Linked DNA regions of Microbaculum marinisediminis. Each later gene encodes a partner of the first gene's protein in a complex. Links are inferred from orthologs where the notes say so. Each region holds a gene or a part of one and is shown on either strand. Other genes may lie near its edges.

Region 1 (11,974 bases):
GCTCAACGACGACAACAACAAGCTGGGCAATCTGGCCATTCGCACGCGCGACGGCCGCACCCGCCACGTTATCATCCGCACGTCCGCCCTGCCCGCCGAGGCCCCCGGGCTCGGCGAGACGATCATGTCGTTCATCGACGTGACGCCGCTGAAGGAAGCCGAACGCCGCATCGACTATCTCGCCCATCGCGACATGTTGACCGGCGCCCGCAATCGTGCCGCCTTCGCCCAGGCGATCGAGACCGCCGCCGACATCAGCACCGATGACGATCCCTGCTGGATACTGTCCATGGATCTCGACGACTTCAAGCCGATCAACGATCAGTTCGGCCATGCCGTCGGCGACACGCTGCTCAAGGAGGTCGTGAACCGCATCGAGACGATCGGCAGCCCGGATTCCTTTCTCTACCGCCTCGGCGGCGACGAGTTCTGCATCATGCTGATGGGCCTGTCCCGGCCGCAGGTCGAGGACGTCGCGATAGCCATCCTCCAAGCGATCGACCATCCCTTTCAGCTCGGCCACAACCGGATCTGCGTTGCCGCGAGCATCGGCATCGCCGCGATACCGCTCGACGCCACCGACGCCGACTCCGCGCAGCGCTACGCCGACCTCGCCCTCTATTCCGTCAAGAAGCGGCCCGGCGGAGGCGGCGGCTATGCGTTCTTCACGAAGGAACTCGCCGAACGCGACCTGCAGGAACGCATCATGACGCTCGACCTGTCACGGGCGCTGGCGGGCAACGATTTCGAGTTCGCGTTCCAGCCGATCTTCCGGCGCGCCGATCGCGCCGTCGTCGCCATCGAGGCGTTGTTGCGCTGGACCAATCGGCGCACCGGCGAGATGGTTCCGCCCGCCCGCTTCATCGCGGCGGCGGAGCGCTCGGGCATCATCAGCCGCATCGACCACTGGGTGTTCGCCCGGGTCGCGGCCTATGTTTCGGGTCTTGTGACACGGGGGATCGCGCCGCCGCTCACGATGATCAACATGTCGCCGCTGACGCTTGAGGAGGCCGGTTTCATCGCCGGTATCGACCAGATCCTGCGAAAATTCCCCGATATCGGCGGGCATCTGTGCATCGAGATCACCGAAGGCGTCATGGTCGATGATCGCGTCAGGCTCCGCGAGACCTTCCGGAAACTCGGCGACCGCGGGATCCGGACGGCCATCGACGATTTCGGTACCGGCCAGACCTCGGTTGCATTGCTGCGCGACATCCCGGTCGGCTTCATCAAGATCGACCGCAGCTATGTCGCAGGCCTCGAGACCGATCCCCAGGCGATGGCGATCGTCGCGACCATCGTCCGGCTCAGCCGCGACTTGGGCATACGGGTCATCGGCGAAGGGGTGGAGACGCAGGAGCAGCTGTCGGCGCTGGAGACCGCGGGATGCGATCTCATCCAGGGGTACCTGTGGAGCCGGCCGATCGCTGCCGCCGAAGTCGAAGCCCTGCTCGAGAGGGCGGACGCGACGGACCCGCCGACGGCTACTCACCCGGTGTCAGATCGGCTTCCTTGATACGCTCGGCAAGCGGTGTCCGCGCGCCGCCGGACCGACCCGCGCCAGTCTTGCGCGAAGGGACCCTTTGGCCGTCGGGCGAAACCGCGTCGATCAGGGCGCGCACCTCGTCGTCGCCCTGTTCCGCCGCCTGCCGTGTAATGCGGGCCGCCAGATCGGCGATGCTCTCGCGCAACTGCGCGGCATCCCCGTCTCCCATGGCGGCGGCCGATGACGCGGCGCCGCTCGTGCCGCCACGCTGACCCAGCCGCGCGATTTCCCGGTCCTTGATCTCGAGCTTGGCCTCGAAATCAGCGATCACCTTCTTGAGCGCGGCCCGCTCTTCCTCGAGTATCTTGATGTCTTCGTCCTGCTTCAGCTGTTTCAGCGCCGCCGCCGACAGGGCGGCGGTCTTCTCGGCCACGCGTTCGCGCTGGGCCTCCAGAAGCGCCTGCAGTTCCTTGGCGCGCTTGCGCCGTTCGAGCGAAACGTCGCGCCGGCGGGCGACACGCGAATTCAGAAGCGCGATGCGGGCTTCCCGTCCCTTGAGCGCGCCGGACAGCTCGTCGACCGCCGATCCGCGTTCTTCCGCTTCGATCGCGCGCGTCGCAAGCTCGGCGCGCATCTCTTCGATCCGGCTCTTGTGGTTTTCGAGTTGCGTCTTCAGGGCGGCGATCTCGACCTTGCGGCTGTCGGCCAGCCCGGCCGCCTCGGTGAGCTGCGCGCGAACCTCGCGCAACGTGTCATTCCCTTCCGAGATGAGGTGCTGCTTTTCCTTCAATGACGCTGTCTGGGACGATATCTGCCGCTCGAGCCCGAGCACCGTTCCCTGCAATTCCTCGATTCGCTCGTCCTGCTCGGCGATGGCCAGCTCGCGCGCGTCGAGCTCCGCTTCCAGTTCGTTGACGCGACCCTGCCGGCGGCCCAGCTCAATCTCGCGTTCGGCGGCAAGGCCCTTTTCTTCCTCGTAGCGGACCTCGACCTTGCGCAACTGAACGGCGTAGTCGGCGCGAATGAGATCCTTCTCGGACTGGATCTCGGCCATGGACAGCGGAGTCGTCGCGCGAATGCGCTCCTCGATAAGACGCGCCGCGCGCCTCCAGATGACCGGGATCACCAATAGCGCTAGCAAGGTGGCGACAAGCGCGCCGAGTGCGAAGACGACGATGTTTTCGATCATATGTCGACCAGCGCCCGACGGGACGCATACGAAACACTTGCTGCCAGTGCTCGCGCAATGACGGTAGCCAGTAAAGTAACCGGTCGGGACGCTACACTCCAGCGCCGAATTTTCGGCTAGAACGGATTCCAGGTCGCCTGACGGGTCATCTTCAGATAGCCGACATTGACGCCGAGCCGCGCCCCCAGCCCCGCCCGTATCGGCGCGATGACGATATCGTGGTTGCTGTAGACGGAAACTCCGAAACCGGCGACCAGATAGGCCGAGCCGTTCACACCGGCGAAGTACCGGTAGATCGACTCCGTGTCCGGCAGATTGTAGACGAGCATCATCGTGCGCGCGCCGTCGCCGCCGAAATCCCAGCCGATCGTCGGCCCTTGCCAGAAAACCTTGTGCTGGCCTGCGTTCTTCGTGTTCAGGACGCCCTCGCCGTAGCGCAGACCGGCGACGAAAGCACCGCTCCCCTCCTCGCCGAGAATGTAGCCGTTGGGCCGCCCCTGGTTGGAGAACAGGTACTCGATCGATTGCGCCAGGCCCTCGCTGAGCTGTCCGAAGAAGGAATGCCCGGCGTCGACGATTTCGTCCATGCTGTAGGTGCCCGGCTCCGTTCCGGACTGCGCCAGCAAACGGGTCGGCAGTGCCGTCCCGCCGGCCAGCGCCGCGAGCCCCAGGAGGACTGAACGCCGCGTTTCGGTCATGTCGATACCCTCCGCATTCAATCGCCCCACGCCGTCGGCCCCCAGTCTTCAACCGGCCGCCATTTTCATGCCGACCACCGTCTTCATGCCGGCATGACCGCGTTAACCGGGCCGTTAACCGACACGGTGGCAGGATCGCGACAACCGACTCACGCCACCGCCTATGTTCTGCAAAGAGATGGTTAACAATATGTCTTCAATCGGCCGTTTCGTTGCACTGCTCGTCCTGATCGCCCCCGTTCTGGCGATATCCGGACCGGCGCGCGCGCTCGAGAACGGACATTTCGTCTTCGATCCGGCGACCGGCTTCGCCGCCAACGGCAACGATCCAGTGGCCTATTTCGTCGACGGCGCGATTCGCGAGGGAGATCCCGACTACGAAGCGCGGTGGGGCAAGGTCGCCTGGCGCTTCGTCAACGAAGGCAACCGTGACGCCTTCGTCAGGGATCCGCTGGTCTATGCGCCCGGCTTCGGCGGTCGCTGCCCTGTGGCGCTCGCCCGCGGCTATCCCGCCGAAGGCAACCCGCGCCTTTGGTCTGTCTACGAGGAACGCCTCTATTTCTTCTATTCCCAGGAACACATGCAGGCGTTCGCCGACGATCCCGATCAGATCCTCGCCGAGGCCCGGCAGAGCTGGAACAAGCAGTTTCCCTATTGAACAGGAAAACGGCTAGACCGGCTTCCGTCCCCAGGCGATGAAGGCCGGATTGTCGTAGCCGCGCTCGCGCTTGGCATATCGCAGCGCAAGTCCGTCAGTCGTCAGCACGCAGCCGCCGGCGGCTCTCAGAACCGCATGGCCCGCCGCCGTATCCCATTCCATCGTCCGGCCGAAGCGCGGGTAGACGTCGGCCTCGCCACGCGCGATCAGACAGAACTTCAGCGACGATCCGGCGCTCCGCGTTTCCGTGACGCCGTGGCTTTCGAGAAAGGCATCCGTCTCCGCGTCCCGGTGCGACCGGCTGGCGACCGCGACGAGTCCGGCCGCGGGAACCTCCCGCGTATGGATCGGCTGCCAGTCCGCCGCCGCGATCGGTGCGTCCTTCGCGAGCATCGCCGTGCGCCCTGAAGCCGGCCCGTCGGCAACCGCCATCATGCCGAGCGCCGGCGCGTAGACCACCCCGGCCACCGGCTCGCCGTTCTCGACCAGCGCGATGTTGACCGTGAACTCGTCGCGCCGGTTGACGAATTCCCTGGTACCGTCGAGCGGATCGACGAGGAAGAAACGCGCGCCGATTTCGGGAATGTCGCCCTCCGATGCCGCCTCCTCGGCGATGACCGGGACGTCCGGGGCGATCTCGGCGAGGCGCTTCAGGATCACCGCTTCGGCGCGCCGGTCGGCTTCGGTGACGGGCGAATCGTTGTCCTTCTGCTCGACCGCGAATTCGGTACCGTAGACGTCGAGGATTTCGCTCCCCGCCTCCAGCGCGATCGTCGCGAGCATGTCTCCCAGTGCCCTGTCGCCGAGTGTCGGCAATCCGGTATTCGTGTCCTGACGCATAGTCTTGCTCGCTCGTTACGGTTCGCCGTCCCGACGGTTCGCCGTGTCGGCGGTTGTCGCGTTGGTCGATTGGCGCGGCTGATAGCAGATCGCGGCCGGTCAGCCCACCCCGCGCGCCGCCGCTTCTTGTCGGAGTCGACTCGGCGATGTAACACTCGCGGCCTTTCAGGATACCGGCCCGGTGATTCCGGCGGCCGGCAAACGGGAGGCGGACCCCGTATGACGACAGACCCGGTAGCCATGAGCGACCTCGACCTTGCCGCGCTGATGTGCAGCAAGCTTTGCCACGACGTGATCAGCCCCGTCGGAGCGGTCACCAACGGCTTCGAAGTACTCGAGGACGAAAAAGACGAGTCGATGCGCGAGATGGCGCTCGACATCATCCGCAACAACGCGGCCAAGGCGTCGGCAAGGTTGCAGTTCCTGCGTCTTGCTTTCGGCGCCATGGGCGGGGCCGGCGACCGCTTCCCGGTCGAGGAGGCGCGAAAGCTCACCGAGAACCTCTATGCCGGCGAGAAGGCCACCATCGACTGGAAGGCGCCGCCCGACAGCCTGCCGAAGGATCAGGTCAAACTACTGGTCAATCTCGTGGTCCTCGCCGTCTCGATGATTCCGCGCGGCGGCACGGTGACGGTGGACGTCATCCGGGAAGGCGCCGGCGGCGCCATCATCAGTGACAGCGAAGAGGTGTCGTTCCGGATATCTGCGACCGGCAGCCACGCCGTGCTTTCGGATACGACCCGCGGGATCTTCGAGGGTGTCGTGCCCGAAGAGGGGCTCGATGCCCGATCCGTCCAGGCCTATTACGCCTACCGCTTGGCCAGTTCCCTCGACATGCCGGTATCGTTCGAGGTCGACGCGGATACGATCCGTATCGCAGCCGACAAGAGCTGACGCCGCCGCGTGACGGCCGGGCGCGACCATCGCGCCCGGTGCGGCCGATACTGCGTTCAACCTGCGGCCAATGCCGCATTTCAAGCAATGTTAACTGTCGCTCCTTCAGAGTGGTCTCACGGCTGTATGGCCGGCATCTTCGGTGCAGACCCAGAAAGGGCGCGAAATGGACGATCTCGTCAGTGAGTTCCTGACCGAGACGAACGAGAGTCTCGAGATTATCGACGTCGAGCTCGTCAAGTTCGAACAGGAACCAAACAACGCTCGTATCCTCGACAACATTTTCCGGCTCGTTCACACGATCAAAGGCACCTGCGGCTTCCTGGGGCTGCCGCGGCTGGAGGCGCTGGCACACGCTGCGGAAACGGTCATGGGCCGGTTCCGCGACGGCGTTCCCGTAACGCCGGGGGCCGTGACCCTGATCCTGGCCTCGATCGACCGGATCAAGGACATCATCACTGTTCTGGGGGAGACGGGTCAGGAGCCGGAGGGTTCCGATACCGACATGATCGCCAGGCTGGAGGAAATGGCGCTCGAGGCGCCCGCGCCGGCCGCCGCCACCGCCGTCCCCGGCGACGCCCTCGCCGAGGCTGCCGCCGAAGCCTGCGAACCCGAACCGGTTTTAATCGAGACGGCCGAGCCCGCCCTGGTGGTGCAGACCCTGGAGCGCGAGTTGCGTCCCGGCGAGGTCTCGCTCGACGAGCTCGAACGCGCCTTCCGCGAAACGCCTGGTCCGGAGACCGAGACGGCGGAAGCCGAAGCGCCCCCAACCATCGAAGAAGAACCGGAAGACGTAGCGCCGGTCGCCCAGAACGACTCCGATCGCGGAAAAGCCCCTGCAAACCGGGAGGGGAACGAGTCCGCCCGTGGCGACACTCCGGTGAAATCGCAGACCATTCGCGTCGCCGTCGACACGCTGGAGCATCTCATCACGACCGTCAGCGAGCTGGTTCTGACCCGCAACCAGCTCCTCGAGATCGTCCGTCGCCACGAGGATTCGGAATTCAAGGTTCCACTGCAGCGGCTCTCGAACGTCACCGCCGAGCTGCAGGAAGGCGTCATGAAGACGCGCATGCAGCCGATCGGAAATGCCTGGCAGAAACTGCCGCGCATCGTCCGTGACCTTGCGCTCGAGCTGGACAAGCAGATCGAGCTGGAAATGGTCGGCGCGGAGACCGAACTCGACCGCCAGGTGCTCGAGCTGATCAAGGATCCGCTGACGCATATGGTTCGCAATTCGGCTGATCACGGCCTCGAATTGCCGGAACAGCGCAAGACCGCGGGCAAGCCCAAGGTCGGCAAGGTGCGCCTGGCCGCGTATCACGAAGGCGGCCATATCATCATCGAGATCGCCGACGACGGTCGCGGCCTCGATTCCACGAAAATCAGCAAGAAGCTGCTCGAGAAGGGCCTCGTGACCGAGGCCGAGCTGGAGAAGATGAGCGAGGCGCAGATCCATCGCTTCATCTTCAATCCGGGCTTCTCCACCGCCGAGAAGGTCACCAGCGTTTCCGGCCGCGGCGTCGGCATGGACGTGGTGAAGACCAATATCGAGCTGATCGGCGGCACCGTCGACGTCAAGTCGGTGCAGGGCGAGGGCTCCGTCTTCACGATCAAGATCCCGCTGACGCTCGCGATCGTGTCGGCGCTCATCGTCGAGTCGTCCGGTCAGCGCTTCGCCATTCCGCAGCTCGCCGTCGTCGAGCTGGTGCACACCGGCTCGGGCTCGGCCACGCGGATCGAGCGCATCAAGGACACGCCCGTCCTGCGGCTGCGCGACGAATTGCTGCCGCTCGTCGGCCTGTCGAGCGTGCTCGGCCTGCCGCCGAAGATGCGCCTCGTCGCCAATAATGAAGCCGGGGCCGACAATGACGTCAGGGCCGACAACGAGGCCAGGGACGCCACCGGCCAGACGGCCGCCGGCACGGCGACCGACGGACGCGCCGATACGAAAGTCGCCGATACGAAAGTCAACGATACCGACGGCTTCATCGTTGTGCTGCAGGTCGGCTCGCATCGGTTCGGCATCGTCGTCGACGCGGTCTTCCATACCGAGGAAATCGTCGTCAAGCCGATGTCGAGCATGCTGCGCAGCATCGCGGCCTTCTCCGGCAACACCATCCTGGGCGACGGCTCGGTGATCATGATCATCGACCCCAACGGCATCGCCAAGGAGGTTCGCACCGACGTCGCCGCCGAACTGGAGCGCGATAGTCTTGAAGACACGGCGGCCTTGCGCGACGAGACCGTCTCGATGCTCCTGTTCCGGGCCGGCTCGGCCGCGCCGAAGGCGGTGCCGCTGTCGCTTATCACCCGCCTCGAGGAGATCGAGGTCGACCGCATGGAGCACGCCAACGGCCGCAGCCTCGTTCAGTATCGCGGCCGCCTGATGCCGCTCGTCCACGTCAATGACACCGTCGAGCGCCGCACCGAAGGCTCGCAGCCGATGATCGTCTTCACCGACAACGGCCGCTCCATGGGCCTGGTGATCGACGAAGTCGTCGATATCGTCGACGACCGCCTCGATATCCAGATTCCCTCGGAGACCCCGGGAATTCTCGGCTCCGCCGTGATCCGCGGATCCGCCACCGAGGTCATCGACGTCGCCCACTACCTGCCTATGGCGTTCGAGGACTGGTTCCATCGCAAGGAGACCGGAGCGGTTCCCGAAGACACCCGGATCATGCTCATCGACGACAGTCCGTTCTTCCGCAACATGATCGCCCCGGTCCTGAAGTCGGCCGGCTACCGGACCATCGTCTGCGAGAGCGCGATGGAGGCGTTGCAGCGCCTCGAAGCCGGCGAGCCTGTCGACGTCGTGGTCAGCGACATCGAGATGCCGGAGATGAGCGGCTACGAGCTGGCCGAGCGGCTTTCCGCCACCGGCAAGTTCAAGGACTTGCCGATCGTGGCGCTGTCGTCGCTCGCCAGCCCCGAAGCAATCGAGCGCGGCCGCAAGGCCGGTTTCCATGACTATGTGGCGAAGTTTGACCGGACCGGCCTTCTGGAAAGCCTGAAGGAAATGGCACGTCCGATGGGAGAGGCAGCATGAGCGAGACGGTTCGCGAAGAGAACCACGACCAGGGTGCGTCCTGCGACTACATCACCGTTACGATCGGATCGCAGTTGTTCGGACTGCCGATCGAGGGCGTCCACGACGTGTTTCGCCTCACCGGCATGACGCCGGTGCCGATGTCGCGCAAGGAGATTGCCGGCGTCCTGAACATGCGCGGCCGCATCGTCACCGCCATCGACATGCGCCGCCGCCTCGACCTGGAGGAGCGCGAGGTGAACGAGGCGCCCATGGCTGTCGGGATCGAGCATGGCGGTGAATCCTACGGCCTGGTGATCGACGAGGTCGGCGATGTCCTCAGGCTGCCGATCGCCAATATCGAGCCGAACCCGGTGAACCTTGATCCGCGTTGGGCACGGGTGTCGTCCGGCGTCCAGCGGCTCGAGAACACCCTTCTCGTGATCCTCGACGTCGCTCGGATCCTCGACATGGATCACGAAGCGATCGCTGCCTGAGCGTAACCAATTTGTAGGGATGCACGGATAAGCTGAACCAGGTTATCCAAATCCGGAGCATTTGGAGATGAAGAACTGTCTCGTCGTGGATGACTCCAGCGTCATCCGAAAGGTCGCTCGCCGGATCCTGGAGGAACTCGGTTTCTCGGTCACGGAAGCGGAGGACGGTGCGCAGGCGCTGCAAGCCTGTCGGTACGCGATGCCCTACGCCATCCTGCTCGACTGGAACATGCCCGTCATGGACGGCTTCGAGTTCCTCAAGCAGTTGCGGCAGATGGAGGATGGCGGTGAGCCGAAGGTCGTGTTTTGCACCACCGAGAACGACATCGCGCAGATCGCCCGCGCGCTGAAGGCCGGCGCCAACGAGTACATCATGAAGCCGTTCGACCGGGATATCGTCGAGGCGAAGTTCGCCGAAGCCGGAATCCTCTGAAGACCCTCCGCCTGCGGAAGCGGCTCATTCCAGGTTTGCGTATCCGAGTACGAACGTGTCCATACAGAGTTCCGCCCGCATAGGGTCCGCACCGCCGCCTTCCGCAAACGCACCGATCCGCGTCATGGTCGTCGACGATTCGGCCGTCGTGCGCGGCCTCGTGGCGCGGTGGCTCGGCGAAGTGCCGGATATCGAAGTCGTGTCCACTCAACGGAACGGCCGGACGGCGCTCGACGCGCTCGACGCGACCTATCCGGACATCATCGTCCTCGACATCGAGATGCCGGAGATGGACGGCCTGACCGCCCTTCCGCAAATCCTGTCGAGGAAGCCCGACACGGCCGTCATCATGGCCTCGACGCTGACGCGCCGGAACGCCGAGATCAGCCTCAAGGCGCTGTCGCTCGGAGCCCGGGACTACATCCCCAAGCCCGAGGCGCAGCACGGCATGGTGACCGCCGACGATTTTCGGCGCGATCTCCTCGAGAAGATACGGGCTCTCGCCCCCCGCAGGCCGAGAGAGCGCAGGACGGTTCCGCCCGCGAGCCGGGAGTCCGCACCCGCCGCGACGACGCCCCGGCCGAGAACCCTGGCGACACCGGAGCCCGCCCCGATCATCCTGCGGCGCCCGTCGGCGGTGCGCCCGCGCGTCATCGTCATCGGCAGTTCGACGGGCGGACCGCCGGCGCTGACCGCCGTCCTGCAGACGCTCGGCGGCGATGGCGCCGATGTGCCGATCCTGATCACCCAGCACATGCCGCCGACATTCACGGGGATCCTCGCCGAGCATCTTGCCCGCGCGAGCGGACGACCCGCCGCCGAGGGCCAGGACGGCGAACCGATTGCCGCCGGCCGCATCTATGTGGCGCCCGGCGGCCGTCACATGGTTGTCGAGCCGGGAGCCATACCGACGATCCGTCTCACCGACGATCCCCCGGTCAACTATTGCAGGCCGGCCGTCGATCCTCTCTTCGAGTCGGCGGTAAAGGTGTACGGCGCGGCGACACTCGCCGTCGTTCTGACCGGAATGGGACATGACGGTGCCGAAGGCGCCCGCGCTGTCGCGCAGGCCGGCGGAACCGTGATCGCGCAGGACGAAGCGTCCAGCGTGGTCTGGGGGATGCCCGGGGCAACGGCCCGTGCCGGCGTCTGTTCCGCGATCCTCCCGCTCGACCGCATTCCCGGCCAACTTTCCAGGTACCTGAAGGGGATCAAGGCATGACGCCCCAAGAATATGATTATCTTCGCGATTTCCTTCGCGGTCAGTCCGGCCTCGATCTCTCCGACGACAAGCGCTACCTCGTCGAGGCGCGCCTCGGCCCGGTTGCCCGGCGGGCCGGGATCGCCGATCTTTCGGCACTGATCGGGGCCCTCAAGCTCGGCGGCGATATGAAGCTCCGCACGAGCGTCGTGGAGGCGATGACGACCAACGAGTCGTCCTTCTTCCGCGATCGGACGCCCTTCGATCACTTCAAGGACGTCATCGTCCCGCACATGCTCCAGAAGCGGGCGACGAAGCGCGGGATAAAGGTGTGGTGCGCGGCCGCCTCGACAGGCCAGGAGCCCTATTCGCTGGCGATCTCCAGTCGCGAGGACTCCCGGCTCAACGCTTGGCATCTCGACATCCTGGCAACCGACATCGCCGAGACGGTGATGGATCGCGGTAAGGCCGGCATCTACAGCCAGTTCGAGGTGCAGCGCGGCCTGCCGATCCAGCTCCTGGTGAAGTATTTCACCCAGCAGGGCGACATGTGGGAACTGGATCCGTCGATCCGCCGCATGGTCCGCTGGCAGAAGCAGAACTTGCTCGCGAACTTCACGGCGCTGGGGCGTTTCGACGTCGTCTTCTGCCGCAACGTCCTGATCTATTTCGACCGGCCGACGAAGACCGAAGTGCTGTCGCGCATCGCCGACGCCCTCGAACCCGACGGCTACCTGATCCTTGGCGCCGCCGAGACGGTCGTCGGGCTCAGCGACCGCTTCGAAGCACAGCCGAACTGTCGCGGCCTGTATCGCCCGCTGCCGAAATCCGCTGTGGTGCCCGCGATGCCCGGGCTGCGCGCCGTCGGCCAGGTCGCCTGAACACCCGGGCCTCTCAGAGGGCCGCCTCCCCCGGCGGCCCCGCCTACGGCTGCACGGCGGGCTCAGCTCTTAAGCCGCGTTGTCGTAGACGCCCGCTTCGAACCGCTCGTAGAGACGTATGAACGCCGGGTCGGCGAAGGGCAGCATCTGCGTCATGATGAGCCCG
Region 2 (11,378 bases), on another replicon or contig:
GGCCCGGCGCGGTGTGCACGAAGCCGGTGCCGGCGTCGTCGGTGACGTGGTCGCCGGCGAGCAGCGGCACCGCGAAGTCGTAGGCGCCGTCGAGACCTTTCAGCGGATGGGCGCAGACCATCTCGCCGGGCTCGGCGTAGTCGATGTCGCGGACGCGCTCGTAATGCTCGACCCGAGCGGCCTTCATCACCTCCTCGGCGAGCTTGTCGGCCAGGATGTAGAGATCGCCGGGCTTCGCCCAGTTCTCTTCCGGTGCCTCGACCACCTTGTAGAGGCCGTATTCGATGCGCGGGCTGAACGAGATCGCCCGGTTGCCGGGGATCGTCCACGGCGTGGTCGTCCAGATCACCACCGCGGCGCTGCCGGCCTCGGGGCCCTCGACGATCGGAAACTTCACGAAGATCGTGTCCGACGTGTAGTCGTGATACTCGACCTCGGCCTCGGCCAGCGCCGTCTTCTCGACCACCGACCACATCACCGGCTTGGAGCCGCGATAGAGGCCGCCGTTCATGGCGAACTTCGTCAATTCCCGGGCGATCTGCGCCTCGGCGGCGAAGGTCATGGTGGTGTAGGGGTTGTCCCAGTCGCCCTCGACGCCGAGACGGCGGAACTCGGCCTTCTGGACGCCGATCCAGTGTTCGGCGAACTGGCGGCATTCCTTGCGGAACTCGATGACCGGGACGTCGTCCTTGTTCCTGCCCGAGGCGCGGTACTGCTCCTCGATCTTCCATTCGATCGGCAGGCCGTGGCAGTCCCAACCGGGCACGTAGTTGGAATCGTAGCCCAGCATCTGGTGCGAGCGGGTGACGACGTCCTTGAGGATCTTGTTGAGCGCGGTGCCGATATGGATGTTGCCGTTGGCGTAGGGCGGGCCGTCGTGGAGGACGTATTTCTCGCGGCCCTTGGCCATCTCGCGCTGGCGCTTGTAGACCTCGAGGCGGTCCCAGCGCTCGATAAACTCGGGCTCGCGCTTGGGCAGGCCCGCGCGCATCGGGAAATCGGTCTTGGGCAGGAACAGGGTTTCGGAATAGTCGCGCTTGGCGGCGGAATCGGATCCGTTTGTCATGGTCTTCTGACTGGCTTTCGGGGCGGTCGCTCGATGGTTTCGGACACGTGGTCGGGAATCCCGGCTTTCCGCCCGTCGGGATCGATCTCCCGCCTCAGGCGAAAACCGGGCCGATAATTCGCCGCGCGGCTATGAGCCCCCGGACGGGTCTGCTCACGGGTTCGCTCGCGGTCTTGCTCACGGGCTTGTTCTCCATGACCAGGACATCCGAATGCATGGCGGGCCTTCTATCAGGCACTGGAGCCCGGATAAAGAGGCGGATTCGGCTCACAGGCCCGCATCGGTCCCGCTGATCGGCACCTGCGCCTGCTTCCTGCGGGCGCGGAACACCACGTAGAGGCCGCTGGAGACGATCACCGCGACGCCGACCCAGGTCCAGAAATCGGGGAAGTCGCCGAAGACCAGATAGCCCAGGATCGTCGCCCCGACGATCTCGAAATAGGTCATGGGCGCCAGCGTCGAGGCGGGAGCGCGGTTATAGGCCAGGATGATCAGGAAATGCGAGACGGTGGAGATGAGCCCGACCACCGCCAGGAGCCCCCATTCGCCCGGGCTCGGCGCGACCGGCGTGATCAGCGGCAGCCCGGTGACCATGCCGATGGCGAGCGGGATGCTGATCGCCACCGCGCTGACGACGGCGGTGAAGAAATGCGTCGAAATCGCCGGCGCCGAGGTCTTGAGGCGGCGGGTGACGATCAGATAGCAGGCGTAGGAGATCGCCGCCGTGATCGGCAGCAGGGCGACGAGGCCGAACAGGCCGGAGCCCGGCCGGATGATGATGACCGCGCCGGCCAGTCCGATGACGACCGCCGTCCAGCGGCGCGGGCCGACCGTCTCGCCGAGCACCAGCGCCGACAGCGCGGTGACGACCAGCGGGGCGACGAAGACGAGCGCGATCGCGTCGGCGAGCGGCATGACGATGATGGCGGAGACGAAGGCGACGTTGGTGCAGCCGATGAACAGGCCGCGCAGGATCTGCAGGCCGTAGGGCCTGGGCAGAAGGCCGGCGATGCCCGGCCCGATCAGCACGAAGGGCAGCGTGAACAGCATCTGGAAGACCATGCGCGCCCAGGCGACCTGAACCGCCGGCACGGCACCGCCGAGATATTTCATGATGGCGTCCTGCATGGGCTGCAGGGTCGCGGCCAGCAGCATCAAGAGGACGCCGGCGACGACTTCGCGCTCTCCGATGACGGATTCACCTGCGGGGCGTGCGGACGGGATCGACACGGAAAGGCTCAGCGCGCGGCGAGACGGGCGGGCACGGACAGTCCGGCGGAACCCTCGGCGTCGGCCCTGGCCAGCAGGCGGCGGGCCTCGGCGACGTCGATCTTCATCCGCGCGACCAGCTCCTCGACACCGTCGAAGCGCGCCTCGGGGCGGATGAAGCCGACGAACTCGACCTCCACCGTCTTGCCGTAGAGATCGGGCGAGACGTCGAGCAGGTGGACCTCGAGCAGCGGCGCGCCGTTGTCGAACTGCGGCCGGCGGCCGAAGCTGGCGGCGCCGTCATGGACCGCGCCGTCGACCCGCATCCGCACCGCGTAGACGCCGTGGGCGAGACCGGTTTCCGGGGCGAGGCCGATATTGGCGGTCGGGAAGCCGAGGTCGCGGCCGCGCTTGGCGCCGTGCACGACCTCGCCGCGCACGAACCAGCGGTAGCCGAGGATGCGCGCCGCCGCCTCGACATCGCCTTCGGCGAGCGCCGCGCGCGCCGCGCTCGCCGACCAGACGGTCTCGGAATCGCCGGCCTTGCCGACGATCTCGACGTCGAAGCCGCGGTCGCGGCCGAGCGCCCTGAGGACGTCCGGCGAGCCGGCGCGGCCCTTGCCGAAATGGAAGTCGTAGCCGACGACGGCGGCGCCGACGCCGAGCCGCTCGACCAGGAGCCAGTCGACGAAGCTCTCGGCGGGGGTCGACGCCAGCGCGGCGTCGAAGGCCACCTCGACGACGCCGTCGAGACCGAGGGCCTCGAACAGCTCCGCCTTGACGGGCGCCGGCGTCAGCCGGAACACGGGGGCCTCGGGGCGGAAGAAGGTGCGCGGATGCGGCTCGAAGGTCAGCGCCAGCGCGGCCACGCCGCGGGCGCGCGCCATCTCGATCACGCGGCTGAGGACGGCCTGGTGGCCACGATGGACACCGTCGAAGTTGCCGATCGCGACGACGCCGCCGCGCAGGGCCGCGGGCACCGGATCGGCATTGGTGATGATGGCGAAGCGGTGGTCGGGCATCGGATCGGCTGGCGGCGTGGTGGTGACGGTCAGCCGCGCTTGCGCAGGCTGTCGCGGGAGGGGACCATGACGATCGCCTCGCCGTCGAGCACGGTCTTGGCATCGACCGTGCACTCGCAATGCAGCCGGGCGCGGCGCTTGTCGGCGTCGAGCTCGACGACCTCGACGTGCGCCTTGACCACGTCGCCGATGCGCACCGGCGCGCGGAAATTCAGGCTCTGGGAGATATAGACGGCGCCGGGGCCCGGCAACCGGGTTCCGAGCACGGCGGAGATCAGGCTGGCGGTATAGAGGCCGTGGGCGATCCGCTCGCGGAACGGGGTCTGGGCGGCGAAGTGATCGCTGAGATGCACCGGGTTGTTGTCGCCGGACAGCTTGGCGAAACCGATGACGTCGTCGGCCATGACGGTCTTCATCAGCACTTCGGTCATGCCGACGCGCAGATCCTCGAAACAATAGCCGAAACCGGCCGGCGCCATGTTCATCGTCGGTCCCCTTTCCAGTACGGGCGATGACTAGCCGCGCAAACTAGGCGGGAGCGCCGACCGGCGCAATCCGCCAAATTCCGCAAACCAGCGGTTTACCAACCCAATCGGGCCGGAACCAGCTTAACCTATTTTTCAGCGCGCGTTCCTACCGTCGGCGGCCTCAACGAGACGGGCCGGCCACCATGTCGCAGAACGCGGCTGGCGGCGGACGAGAGCCCGGAAAAGAATGGAGAGCTAGGATGGCGATCGACACCGCGATGCCAATTCTCGTCGTCGACGACTACAAGACGATGATCCGGATTATCCGCAACCTTCTCAAGCAGCTCGGTTTCAACGACGTCGACGAGGCGACGGACGGCACCGAGGCGCTGCAGAAGCTGCGGGCCAAACAGTATGGTCTCGTCATCTCCGACTGGAACATGGAGCCGATGACCGGCTACGAGCTGCTGAAGCAGGTGCGCGGCGACGAGCGCCTGTGCGGCATGCCCTTCATCATGGTCACCGCCGAATCCAAGACCGAGAACGTCATCGCCGCCAAGAAGGCCGGCGTGAACAACTACATCGTCAAGCCGTTCAACGCCGCGACGCTGAAGTCCAAGATCGACGCCGTCTTCGGCGCCTGATCCCGCCGGAGCGGCGGGACATCCCGCCCCTCCGCAACGCTCGGCTGGTCAAGAGGGGATCACACCATGGCCAATACGGAATCGGGCGCCGCGCGGGTTTCGCGGGTCCTCGACGAAATCGGCATCGGCACCAACGGCGATATCACCGTCAACGAGATCCTGTCGCTGGCGCAGACGATGTCGTCGTCGCTGTCGAGCGTCTATCGCGCCGTCGACGCGTCGATCCAGCGCGAGTTCCGCGAGATCGCCTCGTATATCGAGGCGATGAAGACGGACATCGCCGGGCTGCAGGCCAACGACCTGCAGCAGACGCATCTGCCGACGGCGGGCAAGGAGCTCGACGCCGTGGTCGAGGCCACCGAAGAGGCCACGAACACGATCATGGAGTGCGCCGAGACGATCATGAACGCCGACGACGCCGACCATGACGCCTACAAGGCACTGGTCGACGAGAACGTCATGAAGATCTTCGAGGCCTGCTCCTTCCAGGACATTACCGGCCAGCGCATCACCAAGGTGGTCGAGACGCTGCGGATGATCGACGATCGCGTCAGCCGCTTCGCCCAGCGCATGCGGGTCGAGGACTCCGAGGGCCATGCCAACGAGGACGAGGCGAGCCGCGTGCAGCGCAGGAAGGACCTGCTGCTCGACGGGCCCCAGGCCAAGGGCGAAGGCGTCAGCCAGGACGAGGTCGACGACCTGTTTTCCGCGGCCTGACCCTACCAGACCAGCCGCGACATCACCGCGCGCGGCCAGACGTCGGCCTGCCGGAAGGAGGCCTCCAGTCCCGGCAGGTCGAGCGCATCCTCACGGATCAGTTCGCTGCCGTGAATGCCCGAGGCGATGAACAGGGCATCCACGCCCGACCGCGCCGCGCCGGCGAGATCCGTGCGCAGGCTGTCGCCGATCGCCAGCACGCGCCCGCGCTCGACCGGACGGCCGGCCGCCGTCGCCAGGCGGGCAAGGGCCTCGTCGTAGATCGGCGGGTGCGGCTTGCCGGCCCATAGCACCCTGCCCCCCAACGCTTCGTAGGCATCGGCGAGCGCGCCGGCGCAGTAGAGCAGCTCGTCGCCGCGCTCGACCACGACATCGGGATTGGCGCACACCATCTCTACGTCGCGCGCGCGGAACGCGGCGAGCATGTCGGCATAGTCCTCGGGCGTCTCTGTGGTGTCGTCGAACAGGCCGGTATTGACCACCAGCTCGGCATCGTCGGCGCCGGTGAGCGGCATGTCGATCCCCTCGAACACCCCGAGGTCGCGTTCCGGCCCGAGATGGAAGGCCTTGCGGCCGGCCCGCTCGGCCAGCATCGCGTGCGTCAGGTCGCCCGAAGAGACGATATCGTCATAGGCATGGTGCGGCACCTTCAGGCCGTCGAGCATCGCGCGGATCGGCCCCGAGGGGCGCGGCGCGTTGGTGATCAGGACGACCCGGCCGCCGGCCTCGCGGAACCGGTGGAGCGCGTCGCAGGCGTCGGGCCAGGCGCGGACGCCATTGTGGACGACGCCCCAGATGTCGCAGAGGATACCGTCGTAGCGTTCCGCAAGATCGCGGAACCGCAACAGGATTTGCGGGTGCGGCCCGTTTGTCGGGCTGGTGTCTGACATTCAGTTTATCGTGGGTTTGCGGGCCGCCTGCGCGGCATCGGCGCGGACGATGCGCGGTGGCGAGAACAGGTTCCCTTGGGCGAATTTCACGTCGTAGTCAAGGATATCGACCACTTGCGACTCCGCCTCCACGCGCGTGGCGATCAGCGTGATGCCGTACCGGGCGAGCAGCTTGGCGAGGTCGGCGGCGTGGATGTGGGCGCTGGCCGATAGTGGCGGCTGCATCAGCGTGTCCGCGTCGATCTTGATGTATCGGACGCCGTGCTTGGCCAGGCGCGCGCCGTCGATATCGAGCCGGTTCACGTTGTCCAGCGAGAAGCGGAAGCCGAGTTCGGCGAGCGCGTCGAGATTGGCGAGCTCTATGGGACCGAGATCGTCGAAGGCGGCCTGCGTGAACTCGAAGACGATGGCCCCGGCGAGATTGCGGTTCTCGCCCATGAAATCCACGAACTGCTGGAAGAACTCGCCATCGCCCAGGGACCGGGCCGAGATGTTGCAGAAGATCCCGACATCGTTGTTCTTGCGGGCGATCTTGCGCAGGATCTGAACCGTGCGGAACAGCACGGCGTTGTCGATGATCGGCATGATGCCGGTGCGCTCGGCCAGCGGGATGAACTGCCGCGGCATCAGCGAGCGGCCGTCGTCGGTGCGCAGCCGCGCGAAGGCCTCGTAGTACCGCACCCGCCGTTGCGGCAGGGTGACGATCGACTGCAGGTGGATGAGCGGCCCGTGCTCCTCGACCGAGCGCCGCAGGATAGCCGCGGCGTCGGCATCCGACATGCCCGGGAACGCCGGGGACTCCTCGAGGGTCTCCGCCCGCCCGCCGATCTCCGCGCCGGCCAGCGCCCCCCTGGCGGCAGGCGCCGCGCTCTCGAGCGCCGAAACCGTCTCGGCGAGGCCGTCGAGCCGGTCCTCGATCTGGCGCATGTCGGTGACGATCGTCTCCACCCGTTCCTCGATCATGTCGTCGACACGCACCGTCAGCGTCGCCTCGATGTCGGCGATCCGCTGGTTAAGCCCAGCGATCTCGTCCTGGAACCGGCCGGAGACGCGCACGACCTCGCGTAGCTCGGCCTCGACGGCGGAACGCTCGCGGGCGCGCGCGGAGTAGAATTCGGCCAGCACCATGATCAGAAGCGCGGCGAAGCCGATCCAGCCAGCCTCGGCGACGCTCATGCCGGCGCGGGCATAGAGGATCGTCGCCAGCGACCCCGCGATCACCACCATGCAGAAGGCGACGAACCACGGCGACGGCGACGGCAGGACGGAGCGCGGCTCGTCCGGGCCTCTCAAGGTGTCCGCTTCGACCGGTGACGACACTGACATGCGGCGGATACTAGGTGATTCTCGCCGGCAAGTAGCGCGGTGCTTAACAAATCGTGTACGGGCCCGTCAGCAGCCCGCGCCGCCCGATACCGGGAACTTCAGCGTCGGCCGGCCGGCCTTCATGACCGTTACCTCGCCGGCGGAGACGGGAACGTCCTCGGGATCGGTTTCCTCGCCGAAATCGACCTCGACGACGACCCTGACCGTGTTGTCTGCGCTGTCGAATACCTGCCGCGGGTACTGGCCGAAGCCGATCGGCTCGCCGTCGGCGGTGGTGCGCGAGAAGGTGACGAGCGTACCGTCGATCAGCATCACCGCCGGCATGGGGCCGTTGGCGTCGTCACTGCCGCCGCCGGGCATGGCGTCGACGAAGACGATGTCCTCCTCGCCCTCGCGGCTGAGGAACAGGCCGCACCCGCTTTCGAACGGCAGCGCGGCCAGGTCGAGGACGCCGACATTCGGCATCTCGTCGGACGCCCCCTGGCCGGCGGGAACCGGCGTCGAGGTGGTGATCCGGGAGGAGTCCTTGGCCGGCTGCGCCGGCGCGGTCTCCTCCGCCATCTCGACGCCCACCCGGTCGAGGGCATCGGGAACGACCAACACATAGGCGACGCCGGCCGCAACCAGCACGGCGACGCCTATGACCAACATGCTCTTTATCGACATCGATTCCGATCCAGGTACCGCCGTGCGGTCAGCTCAGCTCGCCGAGCAGCTTGCCGAGCCCGTCAAACAGCCCGCCGATCTGATCGCGGGAGATGGTCAGCGGTGGCGACAGCGCGATGGTGTCGCCGGTGACGCGGATCATCATGTCATACTCGTGGAAGGCCCTGTCCATCGCCTCGTAGGCGCGGGCGCCGACGGCGCCGGGCCGCGACTCAAGGTCGATGGCCGCCACCAGGCCGATGGTGCGGATGTCGACGACATTCGGCTTGCCCTTCAGGCTCATGGCCGCGTCGGCCCACTCGCCCTCCAGTTCCCTGGCCCGGTCGAACAGGCCCTCGTCGAGATAGACGTCGAGGGTCGCCAGCCCCGCGGCCACCGCGATCGGATGGGCCGAGTAGGTGTAGCCGTGGAACAGCTCGATCACGTGCTCGGGGCCGTTCATGAAGGCATCGTAGACCGGCTTGCGCACGATCACGCCGCCCATGGGGACGGTGCCCGAGGTGACGCCCTTGGCGAAGGTGATCATGTCGGGGACGACGCCGTAGCGCTCGGCGGCGGTGCCGAAGCCGAGGCGGCCGAACGCGGTGATGACCTCGTCGAAGATCAGCAGGATGCCGTGCTTGTCGCAGATCTCGCGCAGCTTCCTGAGGTAGCCCTTGGGCGGCGGCAGCACGCCGGTGGAGCCGGCCATCGGCTCGACGACGACGGCGGCGATGGTGGAGGCGTCGTGCAGGGCGACGATCGATTCGAGATTGTCGGCCAGGTGCGCGCCCCATTCGGGCTCGCCGCGGGTGAAGGCCTGCTCGGCGCGGTTATAGGTGTGCGGCAGGTGGTCGACGCCGGTCAGGAGGCCGCCGAAGAACTTGCGGTTGTTGACGATGCCGCCGACCGAGATGCCGCCGAAACCGACGCCGTGATAGCCGCGCTCGCGGCCGATCAGGCGGGTCTTCGAGCCCTTGCCCTGGACGTTCCAGTAGGCGAGCGCGATCTTCAGAGCCGAATCAACGGCCTCGGAGCCGGAATTGGCGAAGAAGACGTGGTCGAGATCGGCCGGCGCCATCATGCCCAGACGGTTGGCCAGCGCGAAGGCCTTGGGATGGGCGAACTGGAAGGCCGGCGCGTAGTCGAGCTCGGCGGCCTGCTTCTGGATCGCCTCGACGATCGGCGCGCGGCCGTGGCCGGCGTTGCAGCACCACAGACCGGCGGTCGCATCGAGGACCGCGCGCCCGTCCGGGGTATAATAATGGACGTCCTTGGCGCGCGAGATCAGGCGCGGGTTCTTCTTGAACGCCCGATTCGGCGTGAACGGCATCCAGAAGGCTTCGAGATCGTTGGGCGACAGTTCCGCCGATGTGTCGATGTCATGCGCGACCGACATTGATGTGCTCCTTGAACGGATTTGGTTCTCGTTGGTGCAGCGCGCGGGACGATAGCAGAGGCCCGCGGGTCGGGAAACCACCCGAGCGGTGGCGCGGGCAACCGTTTCTTTACCCTAATTGCGGATTAATCGGGGCGTTCGCGGTCGTCAGTCTGCAGGAAAGCGAGGGGTTCGTCCGGTCATGGCATCGGCCGAAACAGATTCACCAGTCCATCGGGTTCTCGTCGTCGACCGCGATCCGGTCTTCCGGCGCTTCGTGCGCGAGGAAGTCGCATCGCGCTCGGGCCTGGCGCTCGACATCCTCGAAGCCGAAAGCTGGAGCGAGGCGCGCGCAGCCGCCGAGGCGCCGGTCGACGCCATCCTGTTCGGGATCGACGGCGCCAACGGCGAGCGGAGCGCCGATCTCGCCGCCGCCGCCGCAGAGGCGCCCGTCATAGCGATCAGCGGCACCGGATCGCTCGGCCTGGCGGTTGCCGCGATGCGGGCCGGCGCCGCCGACGTCCTGGTCCGGCCGACCCGACCCGAAGCCGTCGCCGAGGCGATCGAACGGACGCTGGAGCCGACGCCCAAGCAGCCCCTCGTTCCGACCGGGTCGGCGCGGCAGACGGCCCGCGCCCCGTCCACCGATTTCGAGCGGTTCATCGGCCATTCGGAGGTGATGCGCGGTGTTTTCGAGCTGATTTCCCGGGTGTCCCCTTCGAAAGCCCCGGTTTTCGTCACCGGCGAGAGCGGAACCGGCAAGGAACTGACCGCCGAGGCGGTGCATGGCCGGTCCGGACGTCCCGGCGCCTTCGTCGCGCTCAATTGCGGCGCGATCCCGCGCGATCTGATGGAAAGCGAGATTTTCGGCCACGTTCGCGGCGCCTTCACCAGCGCCAACGAGGACCGCGCCGGCGCCGCGGAGCTGGCCAATGGCGGCACGCTGTTCCTCGACGAAATCTGCGAAATGGCGCCGGACCTGCAGACAAAGCTCCTGCGCTTCATCCAAACGGGCACTTTGCGCCGGGTCGGCGACACCCAGTCCAGGCCCGTCGACGTGCGCTTCGTCTGCGCGACCAACCGCAACCCGGAGGCCGAAGTCGCCGCAGGCCGGTTCCGCGCCGACCTCTACTACCGCCTGCACGTGCTGCCAGTTCACCTGCCGCCGCTTCGCGAGCGGTGCGAGGACATCCTGCCGATCGCGGACGCGACGCTGCTGGCGTTCGCCGCCGAGGAAGGCCGCGGCTTCACACGGTTCGACGCGGAGGCCCGCGCCCTGCTCGTCCACTACGAGTGGCCCGGCAACGTGCGCCAACTGCAGAACGTCATCCGCCGCGCCGTCGTGATGAACGACGGGGACGAAATCACAGCCCCGATGCTGGCGATGGCGCTGGCCCGGGCCGGCCAGATCGGTGTCGAGGCGCCCGTCCGGAGCGCGGACGCCGGCAATCCGATCCAGCAATCCGGGACGATTGAGCCGTTCTGGCTGCAGGAACGGCGCATCATCGAGGATGCGCTCTCGGCCTTCGACGGCAATGTCGTCCAGGCCGCCGCCGCCCTGCAGATCAGCGCCTCCACCATCTACCGCAAGAAACAGGGCTGGACGGCAGACCGCCTGGTCGCGCACTCCGCGGCCTGATCGCGCACTTCGCAGGGTTCGCTTGCCGCGGCCCGTTTCCATGCGCCAATATGATTGCCGGATGCAGCGGCTGAGCGAAAAGGCCGTGCTTCGGGGGGTAAGATGATCCGTTTTCTCCGCAGCGCCCTGGTCGGCGCCATCGTGTCGTGGATCGCCGCGGCGCCCGCCATGGCGGACGAGGCCCTGAAGGCGCTGGCGGGCGAGGCTGAACAGGCCGCCGCCGCCGGCCGGACCCTGGAGGCGCTGGACCTCGCCGACCGGTTCGCCGAGGCCGTCTGGCAGACGGTCCCCCTCGCCTTCCGCAAGACCGCACTGGTCGATTCCGCGCCGACCGCGTTCGGCCGGGAAGAGCCGCGCGCGACCAACACCTACACG

The links.
Region 2: the proteins of MUB46_RS07910 (region 1) and MUB46_RS00845 are in contact, whole or in part, in a solved structure (PDB 1A0O), measured with the Escherichia coli proteins. The link is inferred for Microbaculum marinisediminis from one-to-one orthologs.

What each region holds. Positions count from the first base shown.
Region 1 is NZ_JALIDZ010000003.1:380,636-392,609, reverse strand. Bases 5,544-9,017 are described here. They hold MUB46_RS07910 (hybrid sensor histidine kinase/response regulator), read left to right. Parts: upstream 5,544-5,931; coding sequence 5,932-8,817; downstream 8,818-9,017. Other genes in these bases: MUB46_RS07905 (chemotaxis protein CheW), read left to right, coding at 8,814-9,017; MUB46_RS07915 (histidine phosphotransferase family protein), read left to right, coding at 5,544-5,765. Also shown: MUB46_RS07940 (putative bifunctional diguanylate cyclase/phosphodiesterase), read left to right, coding at 1-1,516; MUB46_RS07935 (coiled-coil domain-containing protein), read right to left, coding at 1,485-2,675; MUB46_RS07930 (DUF1134 domain-containing protein), read right to left, coding at 2,792-3,373; MUB46_RS07925 (YHS domain-containing (seleno)protein), read left to right, coding at 3,564-4,031; 3'(2'),5'-bisphosphate nucleotidase CysQ, read right to left, coding at 4,044-4,871; more of MUB46_RS07915, read left to right, coding at 5,091-5,543; more of MUB46_RS07905, read left to right, coding at 9,018-9,293; MUB46_RS07900 (response regulator), read left to right, coding at 9,361-9,726; MUB46_RS07895 (protein-glutamate methylesterase/protein-glutamine glutaminase), read left to right, coding at 9,851-10,948; MUB46_RS07890 (CheR family methyltransferase), read left to right, coding at 10,945-11,808; MUB46_RS07885 (serine hydrolase domain-containing protein), read right to left, coding at 11,878-11,974. UniProt on the Escherichia coli protein: Involved in the transmission of sensory signals from the chemoreceptors to the flagellar motors. CheA is autophosphorylated; it can transfer its phosphate group to either CheB or CheY.
Region 2 is NZ_JALIDZ010000001.1:163,916-175,293, forward strand. The notes cover bases 2,839-5,716. They hold MUB46_RS00845 (response regulator), read left to right. Parts: upstream 2,839-4,024; coding sequence 4,025-4,408; downstream 4,409-5,716. Other genes in these bases: MUB46_RS00835 (bifunctional riboflavin kinase/FAD synthetase), read right to left, coding at 2,839-3,297; MUB46_RS00840 (MaoC family dehydratase), read right to left, coding at 3,327-3,776; MUB46_RS00850 (protein phosphatase CheZ), read left to right, coding at 4,475-5,125; MUB46_RS00855 (TIGR01459 family HAD-type hydrolase), read right to left, coding at 5,128-5,716. Outside these bases: ileS (isoleucine--tRNA ligase), read right to left, coding at 1-1,066; MUB46_RS00830 (DMT family transporter), read right to left, coding at 1,334-2,296; more of MUB46_RS00835, read right to left, coding at 2,305-2,838; more of MUB46_RS00855, read right to left, coding at 5,717-6,015; MUB46_RS00860 (EAL domain-containing protein), read right to left, coding at 6,016-7,341; MUB46_RS00865 (hypothetical protein), read right to left, coding at 7,408-8,007; omega-aminotransferase AptA, read right to left, coding at 8,036-9,385; MUB46_RS00875 (sigma-54 interaction domain-containing protein), read left to right, coding at 9,567-11,003; MUB46_RS00880 (hypothetical protein), read left to right, coding at 11,106-11,378. UniProt on the Escherichia coli protein: Involved in the transmission of sensory signals from the chemoreceptors to the flagellar motors.